Regions from separate parts of the Mesorhizobium sp. M0040 genome, predicted to be linked through region 2. Evidence: predicted binding sites of a transcription regulator. Region 2 holds the regulator's gene; each other region holds the start of a gene.

The links. The regulator PhoB, encoded in region 2, activates phosphate uptake and scavenging genes when phosphate is short. The targets are predictions, from matches to a motif close to TGTCATNNANCTGTCAT.
Region 1: the regulator PhoB is predicted to act here: its motif matches at 3,194-3,210, upstream of NKJ91_RS26435 (PhoX family protein).
Region 3: the regulator PhoB is predicted to act here: its motif matches at 2,098-2,114, upstream of phnC (phosphonate ABC transporter ATP-binding protein).
Region 4: the regulator PhoB is predicted to act here: its motif matches at 3,384-3,400, upstream of NKJ91_RS29775 (RNA degradosome polyphosphate kinase).

The regions. Positions count from the first base shown of each region.
Region 1 covers NZ_JAMYVA010000044.1:7,221-12,690, forward strand. The annotation lists gene NKJ91_RS26425 (MarR family winged helix-turn-helix transcriptional regulator) at 1-358, shown strand, start outside; gene NKJ91_RS26430 (GNAT family N-acetyltransferase) at 355-1,035, shown strand; gene NKJ91_RS26435 (PhoX family protein) at 1,136-3,127, opposite strand; gene NKJ91_RS26440 (hypothetical protein) at 3,329-3,667, shown strand; gene NKJ91_RS26445 (phosphatase PAP2 family protein) at 3,682-4,383, shown strand; partial or broken gene NKJ91_RS26450 (STAS domain-containing protein) at 4,639-4,852, shown strand; gene NKJ91_RS26455 (SMP-30/gluconolactonase/LRE family protein) at 4,889-5,470, opposite strand, start outside.
Region 2 covers NZ_JAMYVA010000046.1:24,728-30,197, reverse strand. The annotation lists gene NKJ91_RS27075 (ROK family protein) at 229-1,473, shown strand; gene phoB (phosphate regulon transcriptional regulator PhoB) at 1,483-2,172, opposite strand; gene phoU (phosphate signaling complex protein PhoU) at 2,189-2,896, opposite strand; gene pstB (phosphate ABC transporter ATP-binding protein PstB) at 2,929-3,732, opposite strand; gene pstA (phosphate ABC transporter permease PstA) at 3,729-4,580, opposite strand; gene pstC (phosphate ABC transporter permease subunit PstC) at 4,584-5,470, opposite strand, start outside.
Region 3 covers NZ_JAMYVA010000021.1:43,550-49,019, forward strand. The annotation lists gene phnK (phosphonate C-P lyase system protein PhnK) at 1-384, shown strand, start outside; gene phnL (phosphonate C-P lyase system protein PhnL) at 611-1,318, shown strand; gene NKJ91_RS19025 (DapH/DapD/GlmU-related protein) at 1,315-1,932, shown strand; gene phnC (phosphonate ABC transporter ATP-binding protein) at 2,196-3,044, shown strand; gene phnD (phosphonate ABC transporter substrate-binding protein) at 3,135-4,043, shown strand; gene phnE (phosphonate ABC transporter, permease protein PhnE) at 4,110-5,072, shown strand; gene phnE (phosphonate ABC transporter, permease protein PhnE) at 5,134-5,470, shown strand, end outside.
Region 4 covers NZ_JAMYVA010000061.1:20,636-26,105, forward strand. The annotation lists gene ppx (exopolyphosphatase) at 1-1,110, opposite strand, end outside; gene NKJ91_RS29775 (RNA degradosome polyphosphate kinase) at 1,110-3,311, opposite strand; gene NKJ91_RS29780 (zinc-finger domain-containing protein) at 3,461-3,706, shown strand; gene NKJ91_RS29785 (FAD-dependent monooxygenase) at 3,726-4,958, shown strand; partial or broken gene NKJ91_RS29790 (DUF2459 domain-containing protein) at 5,173-5,466, opposite strand.

The sequences.
Region 1 (5,470 bases), on a different contig from region 2:
GCTGCTGGCCGCGCTCGACAGGCTGGGCCCACTGCCGGTCGGGGAACTGGCGCAATCCCTTGGCATCGCGCAGCCGGGTGTGACGCGAACCGTCTCGCTTCTGGCCGGATTGGGATTGCTCGAGGTCAGTCCGTCGAACGATGACCAGCGGCGCAGGATCGTCTCGCTTACTCGGGACGGCCGGCGGCTGGTCGATGTCGCAAAGCGCGACGTCTGGCCTTGCATCGAGAACGTGGTCGCGGATTTGTGCGCAGGTTTTTCGGGGCCGCTTCTTGAGCAGCTGGCTGCCATCGAGGACGGCCTCGCCGCTGCCCCTCTCGACCGTCGTGTAAATAAGCCTGAGGGTGCCGCGCAATGAGACATCTGCTCGACCGCCCTATCTGGAGCGCGCTTCAGACGCGACATCGGGCCTTCGCGGAGGGTGACAACCTCGCCATGCGATATCGGCCGTCGATCGTCCCTTTCGCCGCCACTGGCGCGGACGACCCGGAAAGCCTGCGGGCGCTCGAAAACCTTGTCTCCCCGGGCGAGAGTGTGATCCTGCTTCAAGCGGACGCGATTGCTCTGCCCACGGGGCTTTCCGCGACTTCGACCGCAGCCGGGGTTCAGATGATCGCCGAGCAGCCATTGCAGATCGTCTCCGACCCGCGCGTGCATCGTCTGACCCGAGACGATGCTGCTGAGATGCTCGCCCTGGCATTGCTCACCAAGCCTGGCCCATTCACGCTCGAAGCCTTGAGCCTGGGCGATTTTTGGGGTGTGAAAATCGAGGGCAGGCTTGCGGCAATGGCCGGCGAGCGCATGAAGCAACCTGGCTATACCGAACTCAGCGGGGTGTGCTCACATCCGGAATTTCGCGGCGGTGGCCTGGGAAAGCTGCTGTCCCTATTCGTGGCAAACCGGATAGTGGCGCGCGGCGAAGTTCCCTATCTCCACGCCTATGCCAGCAACGCCGCGGCCATAGCGTTATACGAGTCCATCGGCTTCAGGTTGCGAAGCACAATGAATGTCGCCGTGGTTCAGCGCAGCGAATGATTAGTCGGCGCATGATGCGCAGCATGGATGCATCCCGTATCGGAAGGAAGGATTTCGTATGGCCGAAATCCTTCCTTGAGACTGCAAGACCTTGCTGATGTCAGACCGCGATCTTGCCGCCGCCTTGCCTGGTGATGGCAACGACCGCCGGGCGTACCGGCATGTCAGGCTTGAAATCGGGCCAGCGCGTCGACAGGTCCTCGTAGTAGGACGGACGGCCGAAACCCTCCCAGTCCTCGCCGCCGTCGCCCGGATGCTGGACGGCAACGAAGGCGGTCTGGTCGTCCGGCGCAAACAGGGGACCGCACATTTCGGCGCCGATCGGCACGCGGAAGAACAGCTTTGATGTCGCCCGTGCCGTCCCCTCCGTATCGACAGCCCACAGACCATCAGTGCGGCCGGTGGCTTTCGGGCCTTGGCCGTCGGTGGCGACCCAGAGGCGGCCGGCCGAATCGACCGCGCAATTATCCGGCATGCCGAACCAGCCATTGGCCGTGGTTGCGGTCGAGAAGGTGGCGCCGACGTCGGCCACAGCGGGATTGCCGCATTTCAGCAGGATTTCCCACCTGCCCCTTGTCGCGGTGAAATCACCGCCGTCCTCGACGATCTCGATGATGTGGCCAAAGGCATTTTCGGCACGCGGGTTGGCGGCGTCGACCTGGTCGGCCTTGCGCTTCGAATTGTTGGTCAGCATGACATAGACCCTGCCGTTGGTGGCATTGGGCTGGATGTCTTCCGGGCGGTCCATCTTGGTGGCGCCGAGCAGGTCGGCGGCGCGGCGCGTCTCGATCAGTACGTCGGCCTGGCTGTCGAAGCCGTTCTCCGCCGTCAGCGGCCCTTGGCCGAAGACGATCGGCAGCCACTCGACCGAACCGTCGTCGGCAAACTTGGCGACATGCAAGGTGCCGTCGTCGAGCAAATCCATGTTGGCGGCGCGGTCGTCCGGATCGAACTTGCCTGTGGTGACGAACTTATAGGCATAGTCGAAGCGCTCGTCGTCACCGAGATAGAAGACGACACGGCCATCCTTGGCGACGATCGATTCGGCGCCCTCATGCTTGAAGCGCCCCATCGCGGTGCGCTTCCTCGGCGCCGATGTCGGATCCTGGACGTCGACCTCGACGATCCAGCCGAAGCGGTTCGGCTCGTTCGGCTCCTTGCCGATGTCGAAACGGTCGTAATGCGCTGCCCATTCATAGGCACCTTCGGGAATGCCGAGGCGCTTGTAATTGGCGGCTTCCTTATGCCCCTGCGGCAGCTCGCCCGAGAAATAGCCGTGGATGTTCTCCTCGGCCATGACATAGGTGCCCCATGGCGTGACGCCGCCGGCGCAATTGTTGATGGTGCCGATGACTTTCGTGCCGGTCGGATCGGCGCTGGTCTTGACGCGGTCGTGGCCGGCGACCGGGCCGGAGAGCGCGATCTCGGTGTTGGAGGTGATGCGGCGGTTGAGCTTGCCGTCGCGAACGACCTGCCATTTGCCTGATACCTTGCGTATCTCGACGATAGTGCCGCCATGCGCCGTCATCTCGACGTCGACTTGTTCCTTGCTGAGGGGCGCCTGCTTGGCCTTGCCGTCGACGATGGTGACGAGGCCCGGAAACATCAGGTGCGGATTGGTGTATTCGTGGTTGACCACCAGCAGGCCGTGCTCGGCCGAGCCGTCGATCGGGATATATCCGACATAGTCGTTGTTGTAGCCGAATTGTCTGGCCTGGGCTTCCGCCGACTGTTTTGTCGGATCGAATTCCGGCGAATCGGCGAACAGTGGATCGCCCCAGCGCAGCAGTACATCGGCGTCATAGCCGGGTGCGACGTGATGCTTGTCGTCGATGCCGGCCTCGAGCTCGTCAAAAGCGAAGGCGGAGCCTTCGGCGGCGCGGGCATTGTCGGCGGTGATCAGCGCCAGCGGGCTGACGGTAGCGGCTATGGCCGAGACGGCAAGCGAGCCCTTGAGGAAGCCGCGGCGCGAGAACCGCGCGGCGATGATCTCACCCATGGTGCGGTTGTCGGTGGGATTGGCTCCTGGCCCATCGTTTTCCTCGAGCAGGCTGGTGCGGAAATGGGCGTCAGGGGAGCGATGTTCGGTCATTGGGCCTGCCTCTGGCTGGATGGATTGCTGGAGCGTGTTGCCTGGCCAATCCGGTATCGCCGGCAGGTCACAGTTTGATGACATGCCGGCTAATTGCCGCCTGCGATTTCGTATCCAACATCGGCCCCGCTTGACCGCGACCGGCGCTTCGGAAACAAGAGCTGCGGCAGGCGCGTAGGGACACATCGGGAGAGAACAAAAGTGAGTTTCTGGGGACTTGGGCAGCTCTGCGTTTCGACGGTGATCTTCCTGCTGGCGGCGATGGCCGCAAAACAGTGGGGGCTGGCGCCGAGCCTCGGCAAGATTGTGCTGACGTTGGCGCTCTATTCGCTGGGCAATCTGATCATGCTGAGGCTGATCCGTGAATTCGGCATGTCGGTGTCGTTCAGCCTGTCGGCGGTGATCCAGCTAGTGTCGGTGAATGTGGTGGCGCTGGTCTTCTTCGGTGAGCGCGTCAATGCCTTACAGGCAACCGGCATCGTGCTTGCCATCGCAGCTGTGGCACTGATCACGCTCGGGCCCTATCTGCAAAGGCTGTAACTGCGATCGGGCCGATGACGAAGATTGCAAGCAGACTGCGCAACTGGCTGGAGTTCCCGGTTCTGCTGGCCGGGCTGGTCATTGCCGGCGGGCTGTGGGGGTTCGAGGAGCTGATGGAGCTGGCGCGGGCCACCACGCCGCATGCCTTCGACACCGAAATCCTGCTTGCCTTCCGCAAGGCCGGGCAGCCCGACAATCCGATCGGACCGGCGTGGCTGGAAGGGGCGATGCGCGACATCACCAGCCTCGGCAGCGCCAGCGTACTGGTGCTGATCACGGCAGCAATGATCGTCTATCTGCTCCTTATCCGCAGGCCAGGCGCGGCGCTTCTCATGTTCGTCGCGGTAGCGGGCGGCCAGCTCCTGTCAAGCGTGCTGAAATTCGACATCGACCGGCCGCGCCCCGATCTGGTCTCGCATCTCGCCGACGTGGCATCGCTTTCGTTTCCGAGCGGCCACGCCATGCTGTCGGCGGTGACATATTTGACGCTGGGCAGCATGGCGGCGCGGTTTTTGCCCGGGCGGACAACGAAGATCTATGTACTCGGGCTGGCGGTGCTGACGACGGTGGTGGTCGGCATCAGCCGCATCTATCTCGGCGTCCACTGGCCGTCCGACGTATTGGCCGGCTGGTGCGCCGGCTTTGCCTGGGCGATGCTGTGCTGGCTTGCGGCACGGTTCCTGCAGCGATGGCTTGGGCGGGCCGACGGCACCTGACTCAAATCAGCCTGTTGATCAGGCCATGACCGCAGCCTGCCAGCAGGAAAACCATCGACAGCAAGGCTGTCGAGGTCGCCAACGCTTTGAATTCACCCGCTCATCCTTTTGAAGTCGTGCCTGTGAAATCGGGATCGCAGTGGATGTCCCGCCAAACGATGCCGAGGTTTGTAGCATGACAGCGCATCGGCTGGCAAAGAGTGCTGCATGTTTGGAGGCAGACCATCAATCCTTGGTGCAGGAAGACGTCGCCGACCGCGCCAGCGCAGGAACTTCATCCTCGACTGTTCGGCGGTGCCGTTCTTCGATTCAACGGCGGCCAATGTCATCGAGGGTGCGGCCCACAAGGCGAGCCGCGCCGGCGTTCGCTTCATTATATCAGGCGCTTCGCCGCATGCTGATCAACCACGGCGTCAAGCGGCCGCTGGTGACTTATGCCGCCTCGATCACGGATCGCGGGCGCAGCTGAAGAAAGCCGCGCCCGCCGCCTGAGCCGATGACTGGCTTAGTCGAGGCCCAATGCCGCGATCTCGCCGTCGTTCATCAGCGGCACGAAGATTGTCGACTTGCCGTCGGTGCCGATGTCGGCGCTGCCCGGCTTGAACGTCGCAACCGCTTGCGGCGTGCCGCCGGCTTTGTAGCGGTAGAGCGTGCCGGTCATATACGCGGTGGCGTAGATGCTGCCGCCGATGGCAACGACGCCATCGAGGTTGGCAAACTTTTCCGCGCCGGGCAGTGGCGAAACGGCCTTGGTAGCAAGATCGACCGAGAGCAGGCCGCCCGGCTCCGCGGTGCTGAAGTCGGGCTTGATGCCCTTGCCCCAGGAAGCGACGATCAGCCGGCCGCCATCGGCGAAGATGCCATTCGGCGAAGCAAGCGCCGCATCCCTGATGAACAGTTCGGGCCGGTCGCCGTCGATGCGATAGATCGTATCGGCAAGCATATCCGTGACATAGATCTTGCCGGACGCGTCGGCGGTCACGTCGTTGAGGAAGACCGCGTTCGGCACGTCGATCGTCGATGTTAGCTTGCCGCTTGCGAGATCGACGACGCGCACATGGGTGAGGTCGGCGACGTAGAGTTTGCC
Region 2 (5,470 bases):
CTCTAATTTTTTCGAGCCTCGAAAAAATACTGGCCCGATCTCCGGCTGCTGTCAACATCGATTCTGATGGATTTTGATGACTCTGCGAGTTTTTTCGAGCGTCGGAATAAACGATGACAGCGCCACCTGCATCTGACACTATTTGCCTGCATCCGACACTATTTGTCGGACATTACCGACGGCTTCCGGTTCATGAGCGGCCGCGGCAACCGGGAGGAAAGCAAAACAATGTCGGTCGGAATCCGCCATGACGATTTGCGCCGGCGCAACCGGGCGATGGTGATCTCGGCGGTGCGCCGGGCCGGCCAGCCATCGCGTACTGAGATCGCAGCTACCACCGGCCTCAGTCATTCGACCATATCGGCGATCTCTTCCGACCTGATACGGGAAGGCATCCTCGCCGAGAGCAAGGCAAGTGAGCCCGTTTCGTTGAAACGCGGTCGTCCGCAGGTCGGCCTCGCCCTCAACCCGGAAGCGGCGGCGGTGTTGACCGTGGTGTTGTCGCTGAATTTCCTGTCGGCCGCCATTATCGACTATACGGGACAGGTGGTCGCCGAGGAACAGCGCCGGCTGGACACGCTGACCATGCCGCGCGACGAGCTGATCCGTGAATGCATGGCCATCGTCCGGCGCCGGCTACAGGATCCAGACCTTGACGTCCGCTGTGTCGCCCGCATCGCCCTGGCGATTCAGGGCATTACCGACTCCCCTGCACGCGCCATGCTGTGGTCGCCGATCACGCCGCAGACCGACATCGCCTTTGCCGACATGCTGGAGGACGAATTCGGCATCCCGGCAACGGTGGAGAACGACTGCAACATGATGGCGGTGGCTTTGCGCTGGCGCAATCCGGATCGGTATCGCGACGATTTCATCGCCATCCTGCTTTCGCATGGCATCGGCATGGGGCTGGTGCTGAAGGGCGAACTGTTCACCGGGACGCATTCCTCGGGCGGCGAATTTGGCCACATGATCCATCGTCCGGGCGGCGCGCTCTGCCGTTGCGGGCGGCGCGGCTGCATCGAGGCCTATGCCGGCAACTACGCCATCTGGCGCAACGCCAGGCAGATGAGCGACGACAGCGAACCGGTCGCCGACGTCAGCGACGCCGACATGCGAGCACTGGCGGCCCGGGCGCGCGAGAAAGATGGGCCGGAACGCGAGGCCTACCGCAAGGCCGGCGAGGCGCTGGGTTTCGGTCTCGGCTCGCTGTTCGCGCTGATCGATCCGGCACCGGTCGCGATGGTCGGCGCCAGTGCCGCCGCCTTCGATCTGATCGAGCCGGCCTTGCGGAAGGCAATCGCCCAGACCGCCGGCGGCCAGCATTCAGGCTCGATCTCCTTCGATACAGAGCCGAACGAATTGCCGCTGATCCGCGAAGGCTGCGCGATGCGGGCGTTAAGCTTCGTCGACCAGGAGATTTTCGCGCCGGGCGCGCAAATGAGGCCCAGCGTCAGAAAGAACGTAGCCTGACCAGGCGGGTCAATCTTCCCTGATCGCATAGCCGGCACCGCGGATGGTGCGGATGACATCCGGCATCCGGCCGTTGTTGACGGCTTTGCGCAGCCGCCCGACATGCACGTCGACGGTGCGTTCGTCGATGTAGATTGTCTCGCCCCAGACATTATCGAGTAACTGGCTGCGCGAGAAGACACGGCCCGGATGCCGCATCATGAACTCGAGCAGCCGGAATTCGGTCGGCCCGAGCCTGATTTCGCTCTTCTTGCGATAGACCCTGTGCGATTCGCGATCGAGCACGATGTCGCCGACCTTCAGCACGCTGGACAGCACTTCCGGCTTGGCGCGCCGCAGCAGCGCCTTGACCCTGGCCATGAATTCCGGTGTCGAAAACGGTTTGACCAGATAGTCGTCGGCGCCGGTCGAAAGACCGCGCACCCGGTCGCTCTCCTCGCCGCGCGCGGTCAGCATGATGATCGGCAGCCGCTCGGTTTCGGGGCGCACCCGCAACCGACGACAGAGCTCGATGCCGGAAACCGCTGGTATCATCCAGTCGAGCACCAAAAGGTCGGGCACATTCTCCTGCAAACGGATCTCGGCTTCGTCGCCGCGTGTCACCACCTCGACCTGGTAGCCTTCGGATTCGAGATTGTAGCGGAGCAGCACACCCAACGGCTCCTCGTCCTCCACCACCATTATGCGTGGTGCGATCATCGGCTGGGCACCCCCATCATGTCACCGGTGCGGACATTGTCGTTTCGTCCTGCTTCGGACGATTGACCGGCAATTGCTCGCCGGTCAGCACATAATACGCATTTTCGGCGATGTTGGTGACATGGTCGCCGATCCGCTCCAGATTCTTGGCGCAGAACAGCAGGTGCGTGCAAGCGGTGATGTTGCGCGGATCTTCCATCATGTAGGTCAAGAGCTCGCGGAACACGGACGTGTATTTGACGTCGATGCGCTCGTCGGCGGCACGCAGCTTGGCCAACGCGGCCGCATCGCCTGCAGCATATTCCTCGATGACACCCTGCACCTGGATGAGAACCAGCTGCGCCATCGCGTCGATGGAATGCGACAGGTCCCGCGGCGTGGCGCTGAGGCCGACCGCACTCACGCGCTTGGCGATATTCTTGGCAAGGTCGCCGATGCGTTCGAGGTCGCCCGCCATGCGGATCGCTCCGACCACATGGCGAAGATCGTGGGCCATCGGCTGGCGTTTGGCGATCAGGGTGATGGCGCGGTCGTCCAGTTCGCGTTGACGCGCATCCATGATGGCGTCGTCGGAAACGACGCGTTGCGCCAGCACGTTGTCGGAATTCAACAGGGCCTTGGTCGCCCCGCCGACCATCGAACCGGCGAGGTCGGCCATGTCGCGGATCAGCTTGCTGATCTGCTCGAGATCCTCGTCGAAAGAAGCGACTGTGTGTTCGCCCATGGTCCTGTCCTCATATGCATGATCGGAACGGCTCAGCCGAAGCGGCCGGTGATGTAGTCCTGCGTGCGCTTCTCGCGGGGCGACGTGAAGATCTTCTCGGTCCGGTCGAACTCGACCAGTTCACCCAGATACATGAAGGCGGTCTGGCGCGACACGCGCGCCGCCTGCTGCATGTTGTGGGTGACGATGACGATCGTGTAGTCGGCTTGCAATTCGTCGATCAGTTCCTCGATCTTGGCAGTCGACAGCGGGTCGAGGGCCGAAGCCGGTTCGTCGAGCAGAATGACTTCCGGCTTCACGGCCACGGTGCGGGCGATACAGAGCCGCTGCTGCTGGCCGCCGGACAGGCTCAAGCCGCTGGCGTTGAGCTTGTCCTTGACCTCGCTCCACAGCGCGGCGCGCTTCAACGCCTGTTCGACGCGGCCGTCCATCTCGGACTTGCCGAGGTTCTCGTAGAGCCTGACGCCGAAGGCGATGTTCTCGTAGATCGACATCGGGAACGGCGTCGGCTTCTGGAACACCATGCCGATCTTGGTCCTGAGGAGGTTGAGATCCTGCGACCGGTCGAGAATGTTCTTGCCGTCGAGCAGCACCTGGCCCTCGGCCGTCTGTTTTGGGTAGAGCTCATAGATGCGGTTGAACACACGCAGCAGCGTCGATTTCCCGCAGCCCGAAGGGCCGATGAAGGCCGTGACACTGCGCTCAGGCAGAGACAGGCTGATGTCCTTCAGCGCCTTGCTCTGGCCGTAGTAGAAGTTGAGATTCTTGACCTCGATCTTCGTCTTCTCGGCGACCGTTTCGGCCATCGTCATGTCTGGGGACAACATCTGTGTCATCTGTCCTCTCTGCGTCCGGTAAGGCTGCGGGCGAGGATGCTCAAGCCCAGAACCGTCAGGGTGATTATGAGTGCGCCGGTCCACGCCAGTTGCTGCCATTCCTCGTAAGGGCTGAGAGCGAACTGGAAGATGGTCACCGGCAGGCTGGCCATCGGCGCGTTGATATTGCTGCTCCAGAACTGGTTGTTGAGCGCGGTGAAGAGCAGCGGCGCCGTCTCGCCGGAAATGCGTGCTATCGCCAGCAATATGCCGGTGACGATGCCGGACAATGCGGCGCGGTAGGCGACCGAACGGATCACCACCCAGCGTGGCGCGCCGATCGCGGCACCGGCTTCACGCAACGCGTTCGGCACCAGGTTGAGCATGTCTTCAGTGGTGCGCACGACCACCGGAATGACCAGGATGGCAAGCGCAACGGCGCCGGCAATGGCCGAGAAATGTCCCATTGGCCGCACCATCAGCTCGTAGACAAACAAGCCGATGATGATCGACGGCGCCGACAACAGGATGTCGTTGATGAAGCGGACGACGGTGGTGATGCGCGAAAAGCGTCCATACTCGGCCATGTAGGTTCCCGCCAGCACGCCGATCGGCGTGCCGACGACAACGGCGATGATCGTCATCAGCAGGCTGCCCGCGATGGCATTGAGCAGGCCGCCGGCCTCGCCCGGTGGTGGCGTCATCTCGGTGAAGACCGCGAACGAAAGCCCGGCTGTGCCCTTATAGACCAGTGCGCCGAGGATGAGCGCCAGCCAGGCAAGCCCGATGCCGGCGGCGACGACGCAAAGCGCCATCATCACCGAATTCCTGGCTTTGCGGCGGCTGTGGAGCGATGAGGATGTCGACATCGGTCAGGCTCCCGTACGGGCGTCGATCCGCATCAGCATGTAGCGGGCGGCGGCAAGGATCAGGAAGGTGATGACGAAGAGGATCAGGCCGAGCGAAACCAGCGAGGAGGTGTAGAGGTCGCCGTCGGCCTCGGTGAATTCATTGGCGATGGTCGCCGAGATCGTCGTGCCCGGCGCGAACAGGGAGGCACTGATGCGGTGGGCGTTGCCGATGACGAAGGTCACCGCCATGGTCTCGCCGAGCGCCCGGCCGAGGCCAAGCATGACGCCGCCCATGATGCCGATGCGGGTATAGGGAATGACCACGCGCCGGGTCACTTCCCAGGTCGTGCAACCGATGCCATAGGCCGATTCCTTCAGCACCGCCGGCACCGTATCGAAGACGTCTTTGGTGATCGAGGTGATGAAGGGCAGCACCATGATGGCAAGGATCAGCGCCGAGGTCAGAAGGCCGATGCCGTAAGGAGGGCCGGCGAAAAGGCTGGATAGTCCCGGTACGCCGTGGAAGATGTTGATGATGAAGGGCTGTATCGTCGTCTGCAGGAACGGCGCGAACACGAACAGGCCCCAGATACCATAGATGATCGAGGGAATGCCGGCCAATAGCTCGACCGCGATGCCGATCGGGCGCCTGAGCGGGCGCGGGCAGAGCTCGGTGAGAAAAACTGCAATGCCGATGCCGATCGGAACCGCGATCAGGATGGCGATGGCCGCCGTGACCAGGGTGCCGTAGATCGGCGCCAGTGCGCCAAATTTTTCCGTGACCGGATTCCAGCTTTCAGTCGTCAGGAAGGAGAAACCGAAGGACGACAGCGCCTGCCACGAGCCGGCAAACAGCGAGATCGCGACACCGCCGAGGATGACCAGCACAAGAATTGCGGAAGCGCGGG
Region 3 (5,470 bases), on a different contig from region 2:
GTCGACTGGTTGTCTCGTGTCGAGATCGACGAAGACCGCATCGACAACGAGCCGCGCGCCTTTTCCGGAGGCATGCGCCAGCGCCTGCAGATCGCCCGCAACCTCGTCACCGGGCCGCGGCTGGTGTTCATGGACGAGCCAACCGGCGGCCTCGACGTCTCGGTGCAGGCGCGCCTGCTCGATCTGTTGCGCGGCCTGGTCACCGATCTCGGCCTGGCCGCCATCGTCGTCACCCACGATCTCGCCGTGGCGCGGCTGTTGTCGCAGCGCATGATGGTGATGAAGGACGGCCGCGTCGTCGAAAGCGGCCTCACCGACCGCGTCCTCGACGATCCGCGCGCGCCTTATACCCAATTGCTTGTCTCCTCGATTCTGCAGGTGTGACGATGATTGCTCCGGCGTACCCCCCTCTGGCCTTCCGGCCATCACCCCCTCAAGGGGGGAGATCAGCAGCTTTTATGTCCCGCCCGTTCTGCGACACAGGAGAATGGCGAAACCGAATGCGACAGCCGATCTCCCCCCTTGAGGGGGAGATGGCCGGCAGGCCAGAGGGGGGTGCTCAGGCGAAGACATTGCGGGCCGGCGAAGCGCCGAACGGGAGAACCCTCTGATGGCAACCCCGCTCGTTGTCTCCGATGTCGCGAAGAGCTTCACCATGCATCTGCGTGACGGCATCAAACTGCCTGTCGTCGCCGGCGTGTCGTTCTCGATCAGGAGCGGCGAATGCGCCGTGCTCGGCGGCCCTTCCGGCGCCGGCAAGAGCTCGATCCTGAAGATGCTCTACGGCAACTATACCGCCGACGAGGGGCAGATCATCGTCCAGCATGATGGCGGTCTGATCGATCTCGCGACAGCCAGCCCACGCACGGTGCTTGCCGTGCGCCGGCAAACGATCGGCTATGTCAGCCAGTTCCTGCGCACCGTGCCGCGTGTCTCCACACTTGACGTGGTTGCCGAGCCGCTGGTCGAGCGCGGCGAGGAGCGCGAGGTCGCGTACGGCAAGGCACGCGCCTTGCTGGCGCAGCTCAACCTGCCGGAGAAGCTCTGGGCGCTGCCGCCGGCGACGTTCTCCGGCGGTGAACAGCAGCGCGTCAACATCGCGCGCGGCTTCATCACCGAGCACCCGATCCTGCTGCTCGACGAGCCGACCGCTTCGCTCGACGCCAGGAACCGCGATGTGGTGATTTCCCTGATCGCCGCCAAGAAGGCAGCGGGCGTCGCTTTGCTCGGCATCTTCCACGATCACGACGTGCGTGAGGCGGTCGCCGACCGCGTCATCGACGTGACCGCCTTCGCCGCCGGGAAAATCGCCGCATGACCAGGAAACTGTCGGAGGCGCCGCTGATCCACGAGACGGCGGAAGTCGAGAACTCGACGCTTGGCCGCTGGACCGAGATCGCCGAGCGCTGCCGGGTTTCTGAAAGCACGCTCGGCGACTATTCCTACATGATGCAGGACTGTGGCGTCTGGTGCGCGACGATCGGCAAATTCGCCAACATCGCCGCCAGCGTGCGCATCAACGCCACCAACCACCCGACCTGGCGGCCGACGCTGCACCACTTCACCTATCGCGCCTCGGATTATTGGGACGACGCCGAGCACGAGAGCGAATTCTTCGCCAAGCGCCGCGCCAAACGCGTCACCATCGGCCACGACACCTGGCTCGGCCACGGCTCGACCATCCTGCCGGGCGTCACCGTCGGCGATGGCGCGGCGGTCGGTGCCGGTGCGGTGGTGTCGAAGGCCGTCGCGCCCTACACCATCGTCGCCGGCGTACCGGCCAAGCCGATCCGCGAACGCTTCGACCGCCGCACCGCGGAGCGCTACCAGGCGCTCGCCTGGTGGGACTGGGACCATGCAAGGCTGCGCGCCGCGCTCGACGATTTTCGGGAATTGTCGGCGGAGGCGTTTCTGGAGAAATATGGCGGCTAAGGGATCGTGAACGGTGAATGGTGAATAGTGAATGGCGGGACGGATAGGTTTCGAGGCTTAGGGAAGCCTCTCTTGCCACCATTCACTATTCACTATTCACCATTCACCATTCACCATTCGAGCTTCTCGCGCCGAGTTGATCCCGCCCCGCTCCAGGCTGTGGGCAGTAACAAAACTGACATCGTTCCGACACTGCAGGTTCATGCGGCTGCGCTAGCCAGGGTAAACAGACCTTCAATTGCGATTGGACTGGAGCCTGCACCATGTCAGCAACGCTCGAAATTCGCGGCGTCACCCGCCGGTTCGGCAAGAACACCGCTGTCAGCAATGTCGACATCTCGATTCCGCACGGTCAGATGGTCGGCATCATCGGTCGCTCCGGCGCCGGCAAATCGACGCTTCTGCGCATGATCAACCGCCTCATCGATCCGAGCCAAGGATCGATTTTTTTTGACGGCGCCGAAGTTTCCCGGCTGCGCGGCTCGCCGCTCCGACGCTGGCAGCGCGACTGCGCCATGATCTTCCAGCAGTTCAACCTGGTGCCGCGCCTCGATGTGCTGACCAATGTGCTGCTCGGCCGGCTCAATCACCGTTCGACCGTGTCCAACCTGTTTGGCATGTTCTCCCGCGGTGAATGCGCCGAGGCGGTTGCAGCCCTCGAGCGCCTCGACATCGCCCGCACCGCCCTGCAGCCGGCCGGCACGCTTTCCGGCGGCCAGCAGCAGCGCGTTGCGATTGCGCGCGCCATGATGCAGCAGCCGAAGGTGTTGCTGGCGGATGAGCCGATTGCCTCGCTCGATCCGCTCAACGCCAAGGTGGTGATGGATTCGCTGCAGGACATCAATTTGCGCGAGGGCATCACCGTCATCACAAATCTGCATACGCTGGATACGGCCCGCACCTACTGCAACCGCATCATCGGCATGGCCGCCGGCAAGGTCGTCTTCGACGGCCCGCCTGAAGCCCTCAACCGCGAGGCCATGCGCATGGTCTACGGCGCCGACAGCAATGGCGGCGAAATCTCCGAGGCCATCACCTCCACCAGTGTCGCCATCAAACAGAAAATCGCTGCATCCGCCGGACCGCTCGAGCCCGCATTCCCGGGATATTGAGAACGGCCTGATCGCCCGCCCGCGTCAAAGGCACCTGTCAAAAAATTCGAACGCTACCGGCGCGAGGCCGGGACCAACAGGAGAGAGATAATGTTCAGGAAGATGGTTTTTGGCGCCGTTTCATTGCTCGCCATCGCGGCAAGCGCCGCTCACGCCCAGGATATCAAGGAATTCCGCATCGGCATCCTTGGCGGTGAAAACGAAGCGGACCGGCTGCGCAACTTTCAGTGCCTCGCCGATCACCTGAAGTCCGAATTCGGCTTCGAGAAGGTCTCGCTGTTCCCGGCCGCCGACTATGACGGCGTTATCCAGGGCCTGCTCGGCGGCACGCTCGATTTCGCAGAGCTTGGCGCGTCGGGCTATGCCAGCGTCTACCTCAAGGATCCGAACGCCGTGACCCCGATCCTCACCACCCAGCAGACCGACGGCGCGACCGGCTATTATTCGATCGGCCTTGCGCTGAAGTCGTCCGGCATCACCGACATCAAGGCGGCCAAGGGCAAGAAGCTCGGCTATGCCGACCCGGATTCGACCTCCGGCTACCTGATCCCGCTGACCCAGATCCCGAAGGACACCGGCGCTTCGAACGAAACCTTCTTCGCCTCGACCCAGTTAAATGGCGGCCACGAGAACAACCTTCTCGCGGTTCGCGACGGCAAGGTCGATGTTGCGGTTGACGATTCCTCGGGCATCGGCGACTTCAAGAACGGCTACACCTCCGGCACCTTCCACAAGGAAGTCGCCAAGGGCGCCGTGGACCCCAACGATTTCGTCGAAGTCTGGCGCTCCGGCTTGATCCCGAACGGCCCGCTGGTCGTGCGCACCGCGCTCGGCGACGGTATGAGCGCCAAGCTCGCCAACTTCTTCACCAGCCTGCCGGCCAAGGACAAGCCTTGCTTCGAGGCCATCGAAGGCGGCGATTTCACCGGCTATGTTCCGGTGAAGCCGGACTTCTACAGCGTCATCGTCGAAGCCCGCAAAGCCGCGATCGGCGGCTGACGACAATTGCGGAAAGGGCGGCGTCCTCCAGCGCCGCCCTTTTTGCGTGTCCGCTCGTGACCCCGTATGACCTTCGCCGCTACAATTCGTTCAGACGCGGTCCGGCAGGCAGCAGACGCCTGGCGACGCCAGACGTCCCTGCGCCGGTTCTACACGGCGCTCGGCATCGGCTCACTGCTTGTCGCCATGTGCACAGCCATGTGGTTCGCCGACGAGGCCAATGCCGGACATTTCTTCGATCGGCTGCCGCACATACTGGATTTCCTTAGTTGGCTTGTTCCCAAGGACTGGAACGACGTCTGGCGGGCGCTGTTCGACATCGCATCGCCGCACGACAAGGGCAGCCAAGAGTTCAACTTCCCGCTTGGCCGCGTCTATCTCTGGGGCGGCTTTTATCTACCCGAATATATCGAGCTGATGCTCACCACGCTTAACGTGGCGCTGGTTTCCACTTTCATCGGCTTTGTCTTTGCGGTGCCCTTTTCCTTCATCGCCGCGCGCAACTTGACGCCCAGTCCGGTGCTCAGGCTCGTCGTCAAGCGCTTCATGGAACTGCTTCGCGCCTTCCCCGAGATCGTCATTGCCGGCCTGTTCGCAGCCATCCTCTCGACCGGCCCGGTCGCAGCCATCATCGCCATCGGCCTGCATTCCATCGGCGCCCTCGGCAAGCTCTTCTACGAGATCAACGAAAACATCGACATGCGCGCCGAAGAAGGCCTGCGCGCGGTCGGCGCCAACTGGTTCGAGCGCGTGCGCTTTGCCGGCCTGCCGCAAGTGCTGCCCAATTTCATGTCCTACACGCTGCTCAGGATCGAGATCAATGTGCGTATCTCGACCATTATCGGCGCGGTCGGCGGTGGCGGCATCGGCGAGGAACTGAAGCTCTCCATCTCGCGCGGCTTCGGCGCCAAGACGCTGGCATTGGTGCTGCTGCTGTTCACGACGATCTTCCTCGTCGACCAGTTTTCCGCCTGGCTACGCCGCAAGCTCGTCGGCGAGCAGGCATTCATGATGGGTGCCCGACCATGATCCCAAAAAGTGGATTCCGGTTTTTGGAAAAGATCATGGCAAATCAACAAGAAGACTGCCCATGGCCGCAATGACCGCCGATGAGATGCGGTCGATCGAGGAGCGCTTTCCCCAAGTGTTCCGGCGGCCCTTGTACAAACGCTTCGGCCCGCTGGTCCTGTTCACAGGCATCCTGCTCTATCTCCTCTACGCCTTGTGGTTCTTCAGCCTGCCGCAAGTGCTGAGGGAATCGCACTGGGAGCGCCTGCCGCTCTTCCTGACGCAATGGATCAGCTACGATCTGCAGCCGGAATTCCGTCTCGACCAGCCTCAGATCACACCCAGATACCCGCGTTTTTCGGCGCTCGGCGAAGACCCGCATCCCGATTGGGTCATCACCAACGCCAACGGCTCCTACA
Region 4 (5,470 bases), on a different contig from region 2:
CCAGCCGATATCGGCGAGCAGGCAGGCGGCGTGGCGGTAGCGCGCCTCGTCCCTGGTTTCGTCGATGCCGAAGGCAGCGAAGGCCTTGCCGGTCCACTCGACAAGCTCATGCGCGTGGTCGACCGAGCGCGAGCGCAGGCGGGCAAGCTCTTCCGCCGCCGAGATCAGCGGATCGGCTTTCTGCTCGGCCTTGTCGAGCAGCGAATAGAGAAAGCCCTCGCGCACGCCCAGCGCCGACACGATGATCTTCGACGGCTGCATCGCCGCCATGATCTCCTGCAGCACGATGGCGCCATAGGGCAGCAGCGAGCGGCGGTTCTTGGAGATGCCCTCGATGCCTTTGACCTTGTCGATCTCGGCTTTGGCGACCTGCCGGAGGAAGTTCGCGGCGCTTTCGATGCCGATCTCGTAATGGTGCATGACGCCGAGCGGGTAGTTGGTCATTTCCATGTGCAGCCGGGCGAGGTTTCGCCAGGTGCCGCCGACCGTGTAGAACGCCCTGCCCTGCCCGCCCTTCAGCAATTTCGCCCGCGCCAGTTGCTCGCGCGTGATCCTTGCCGCCTGGGTCAGCGAGTTCTTCGCCATGTCCTGCAGGCGCAGGCCGCCCAACGGCAGCGTGATGCCGTCACCGATCGTCTCACCGTCAATATCGATCAGCTCGAGGCTGCCGCCGCCAAGATCGCCGGCGATGCCGTTGGCCGGATGGAAACCGGAAATGACGCCGAGCGCCGAATAATGGGCTTCCTCGCGGCCGCTCAGCACCTGGATCTCGGTCTTGAGCACATCCTCGGCGCGGTGGATGAAGTCGGGGCCGTTGACGGCCTCGCGAGCGGCGGCGGTCGCCAGCACATACATGCGCTCGGCGCCGGCCTGGTCGGAGAGCGCGCGGAAGCGGCGGAACTCTTCCATCGAGCGCGTCACCGCCTCGGGATCGAGTTTTCCGGTCGAAACGATGCCGCGGCCGAGGCCGGCCAGCATCTTTTCGTTGAACAGCAAGGTCGGCGAGCGCGCCAGCCCTTCATAGATAACAAGACGGATCGAGTTCGATCCGATATCGATGATGGACAGCGGTCGGCGGTCCTGGAGCCGGCCCTGGGACGCTGAAATCATCAGCCCGTCGCTGCGTTCTGTTTCTTGCGGCGTTTGAACTGCGCGATGCGCTTGGGCGCATGCGACTTCAACGCATCGCCCCGTCCGGACAGGCTCGGATTGGTCATGAAATATTCCTGCGCGTTGAACGGTTCCTCGCCCTCTTCCAGCACGACGCGCCGGGAGGTTCCGTCAGCCAATACGTCGAAACTTTGCTGGTTGTCCATGATGTTGCCGAGCATGATCTGGCCGAGCACCTGTTCGTGCACAGTTGGATTGGTGATCGGCACCATGGTCTCGACGCGGCGGTCCAGATTGCGCGGCATCAGATCGGCCGAGGAGATGTAGACGATCGCCCCGTCCGAGGGCAGGCCGTGGCCGTTGCCGAAGCAATAGATGCGGCTGTGTTCGAGGAAACGGCCGACGATCGATTTCACCCTTATGTTCTCCGACAGGCCGGGCACCTGCGGCCTCAGGCAGCAGATGCCGCGCACGACGAGATCGATCTCGACGCCGGCGCGGCTGGCATCATAGAGGGCATCGATGATGATCGGGTCGACCAAGGCGTTCATCTTCATCCAGATGCGGGCGGGCCTGCCCTCCAGCGCGTGACTGATCTCGTCCGAAATGTGCTTGAGGATGCGGTCGCGCAGCGTGAACGGCGATATGGCCAGCCGCATCTGCTCGGCCGGCTCGGCATAGCCGGTGATGAAGTTGAACAGCTGGGCGACATCGCGCGCGATCGTCGGGGCCGTGGTGAAGAAGGACAGGTCGGTGTAGATGCGCGCGGTGACCGGGTGGTAGTTGCCGGTGCCGAGATGCACGTAATTGCGCAGCCTGCCATCCTCGCGGCGCACGACCAGCGACATTTTCGAATGGGTCTTCAGTTCGAGGAAGCCGAAGACGACCTGGACGCCGGCGCGCTCGAGGTCGCGGGCCCAGCGGATGTTGGCCTCCTCGTCGAAGCGCGCCTTGAGCTCGACCAGCGCGGTCACCGACTTGCCGGCCTCGGCGGCGTCGACCAGAGCGCGCACGATCGGGCTGTCGTTGGAGGTGCGATAGAGCGTCTGCTTGATCGCCACCACTTCCGGATCGGCCATTGCCTGGCGCAGGAACTGCACCACGACGTCGAAGGATTCGTAGGGGTGGTGGACGATGATGTCCTTCTCGCGGATCGCCGCAAAACAATCGCCGCCATGCTCGCGGATGCGCTCGGGGAAGCGCGGATTGTAGGGCGTGAACTTCAGATCGTCGCGGGCGACGGCGACGATCTCCGAGATCTGGCTGAGCGCCAGCGGACCGGTGAGCACGCTGATGCGGCTTGCCGAAACGCCAAGCTCGCCGGCGACGAAGTCGCGCAGTTCGGGCGGCATCAGCCGGTCGAATTCGATCCGGATAACCGAGCCGCGGCGCCGCCGCTTCAGCGCCGTCTCGAACAGGCGCACCAGATCCTCGGATTCTTCCTCGACCTCGATATCGCTGTCGCGGATGATGCGGAACGTGCCGGAACCCTTGACCTCGTAGCCCGGGAACAGCTTGCCGATATAAAGACCGACCGCCTCCTCGAGCGGGATGAAGCGGACATGGCGCTTGCGATCCGGCAAGCGGATGAAGCGCCTCAGCGCCACCGGCAGGCGCAAAAGCGCGCTCATTTCCTCGCCGTTCTTACGGTGGCGCAATTGCAACGCCATCGAGAAACCGAGATTGGGAATGAACGGGAACGGATGCGCCGGGTCGATCGACAGCGGCGTCAGCACCGGAAATACCTGCTCCTGGAAATGGTCCTCGAGCCAGATCTTCTCGTCCTTGCTCAGCGCATCGCGGGTGATGCTCTCGATGCCTTCCTTGTCGAGCAGCAGCATCAGCGCCGAAAGGCTTTTCTGCTGGTCCTCCTGCAGGCGCTCGACCTCGCGCAGCAATTGTTCAAGCTGCTGCTCGGGCGTGCGTCCGTCCGGGCTCTTCAGCACGATGCCCTCGCGCACCTGGCCGGCAAGACCCGCAACGCGGACCATGAAGAACTCGTCGAGGTTGGCGGCCGATATCGACAGGAAGCGAACACGCTCGAGCAGCGGATGATTGGCGTTCAGCGACTCTTCGAGCACGCGCCGGTTGAATTGCAGCCAGGAAAACTCGCGGTTGACGAAGCGGTCGGGATTGCCGCCTTCGCGGCTCGCCGCCTCGACGGTGATGAATTCGTTCTGCACCGGCTTCAGTTCGTTCATGGTTTCCGCTCTTCCCACACCGTTCGACGACCATAGCCTTAACCGGCTTAACTTATCCTCTGACAGGCTTTTGCGACAGTTTCATTTCATCGATCTTGCAAAGAGACGGGTTATGATCCAGATGCAATCGACAAGATCAGGAGACGACGATGGCAGGCGGTTCCATTCCCCATTTCCAGAACGATGCGGGCTATCCGGCAATCGACATCGGCGTCAAGGAATTCATGTGCACCGGCGCCAATCCGCCTTTCGACCACCCGCATGTATTTCTCGACATGGGCGACGACAATGAAAAAGTCTGCCCGTATTGCTCGACGCTCTATCGCTATTCGCCGAAGCTGAAGGCGTTGGAAACGCAGCCGCCGGGCTGCCTTTATATCGACCAGGCCGCCTGATTCTTCCGCGACAAACCTGATGCAGGAAACGCAGTCCCGGCAGGTGGTCATCGCCGGGGCGGGCGTCGCCGGGCTGACCGCGGCACTGGCCTTCGCCGAGCGCGGCTATCGGATAAAACTGTTCGAACAGGCGCGGCACCTCGAGGCTGCCGGCGCCGGTATCCAGCTTTCGCCCAACGCGACGCGCATCCTACGGCAGCTCGGCGTACTCGATCGGCTGCTGGCGACGGCGGTGCGGCCCGAGGCGGTCGTGCTCAAGGATGCCGCCACGCTGCGCAAGCTGGCGCGCGTACCGCTTGGCCAGGCGGCCGAAACGCGCTGGGGAGCGCCCTATCTCGTTGCCCACCGCGCGGATCTGCAGTCAGCGCTGATGCAGCGAGTTTCGGAGCAGCCCGGTATCGATCTGCTCGCCGGCGCGCGGGTGACCGACATCGCAGCCGGATCGAAAGGTGTTACCGTCACTGCATCGGCTGATGGCGACACGGTCGAGGCTGGCTGTCTGCTGATCGGCGCCGATGGCGTCTGGTCGTCGGTGCGAGAAACGCTTGCCCGCAACGCAGCCGATTTCCGGAGAAGCCGGTTTTCGGGCGAGCTTGCCTGGCGCGCCACGGTGGCCGCCGACAGCCCCGCCGGACAAACCTTTGCAGCGATCGGTGCGCCCGATTGCGTTACTGCATTCCTCTATCCCGGCTTCCATATGGTCGCCTATCCGGTCAGTCGTGGCACTGCCTTCAACCTCGCCGCCTTCACTGGGGGCGAGCGCATCGCCGAGGGCTGGTCGGGGCATGCCAACCCCGCCAGCCTCGCCAGCGCCATGCGCGGTACCGCGCCGGCGCTGGTCCGTCTGGCGAGCGAGGCGGCGCCGTGGATGGCATGGCCGATCCACATTGTCGAGCAGCGGCGGTGGACGACGCCGGAAGGCATCGCGCTGACCGGCGATGCGGCGCACGCGATGACGCCGTTTGCCGCACAGGGCGCGGCGATGGCGATCGAGGACGCGGCGACGCTTGCCGGCTTCGTTGCCGCTTCGCCGTCCGATCTTGAGGGGGCGCTTGCCGCCTGGGAACAGGCGCGGCGGCCGCGCGTCGCCCAGGTCGCCCGCCGCGGCGCCGTCAATCGCCTCGCCTGGCATGCGGCCGGGCCGGTGGCGATGGCCCGCAACCTGTTCCTGGCGATGCGCTCGCCCGAAAAACTCGCCGCCGATCTCGACTGGCTCTATGGCTGGCGGGCGTTGGACGATGGCGCGCGATGATACGCACGACAGGCTGGTGGGACAGTGCCCCTCTCTGTCCTGCCGGACATCTTCCCCACTTGGGGGGATTGGCCATCACATTGGCTTTCGCCAATCTTCAAGGTTGCACGACCAGCAAGGCGCCGAAGCCGCTAATCTCCCCCCTCGTGGGGAAGATGTCCGGCAGGACAGAGGGGGCGCGAAGGATCGCGGCGCTGATCAGCCGGAACCCTCTTCAATTGTAAAGCCGCATCGACAGGCCGAGCGAGGCCGGCAGCGGATTCCACCAGCCGGTGCGCAGCCCGGCCGTGCGCAGTGCCGCCGCCGTCCAGGTGTTGCAGCCGATCAGCGCGTTGAAATGACCATTGGCTTCGAAGAACCGATCGAAGCGGGAATAGGCCGCACTCTCGATCGGGATGGCCCCGTTCGGCCCCTGCCGGAAGCTTGCCGCAATGTAATCTAGCTGCGCCGTAAACCGCTCCTCGCCGATGTCGAAGCCAGCGACGTCGCGATGCGGCTCGGCGATGTCGGGG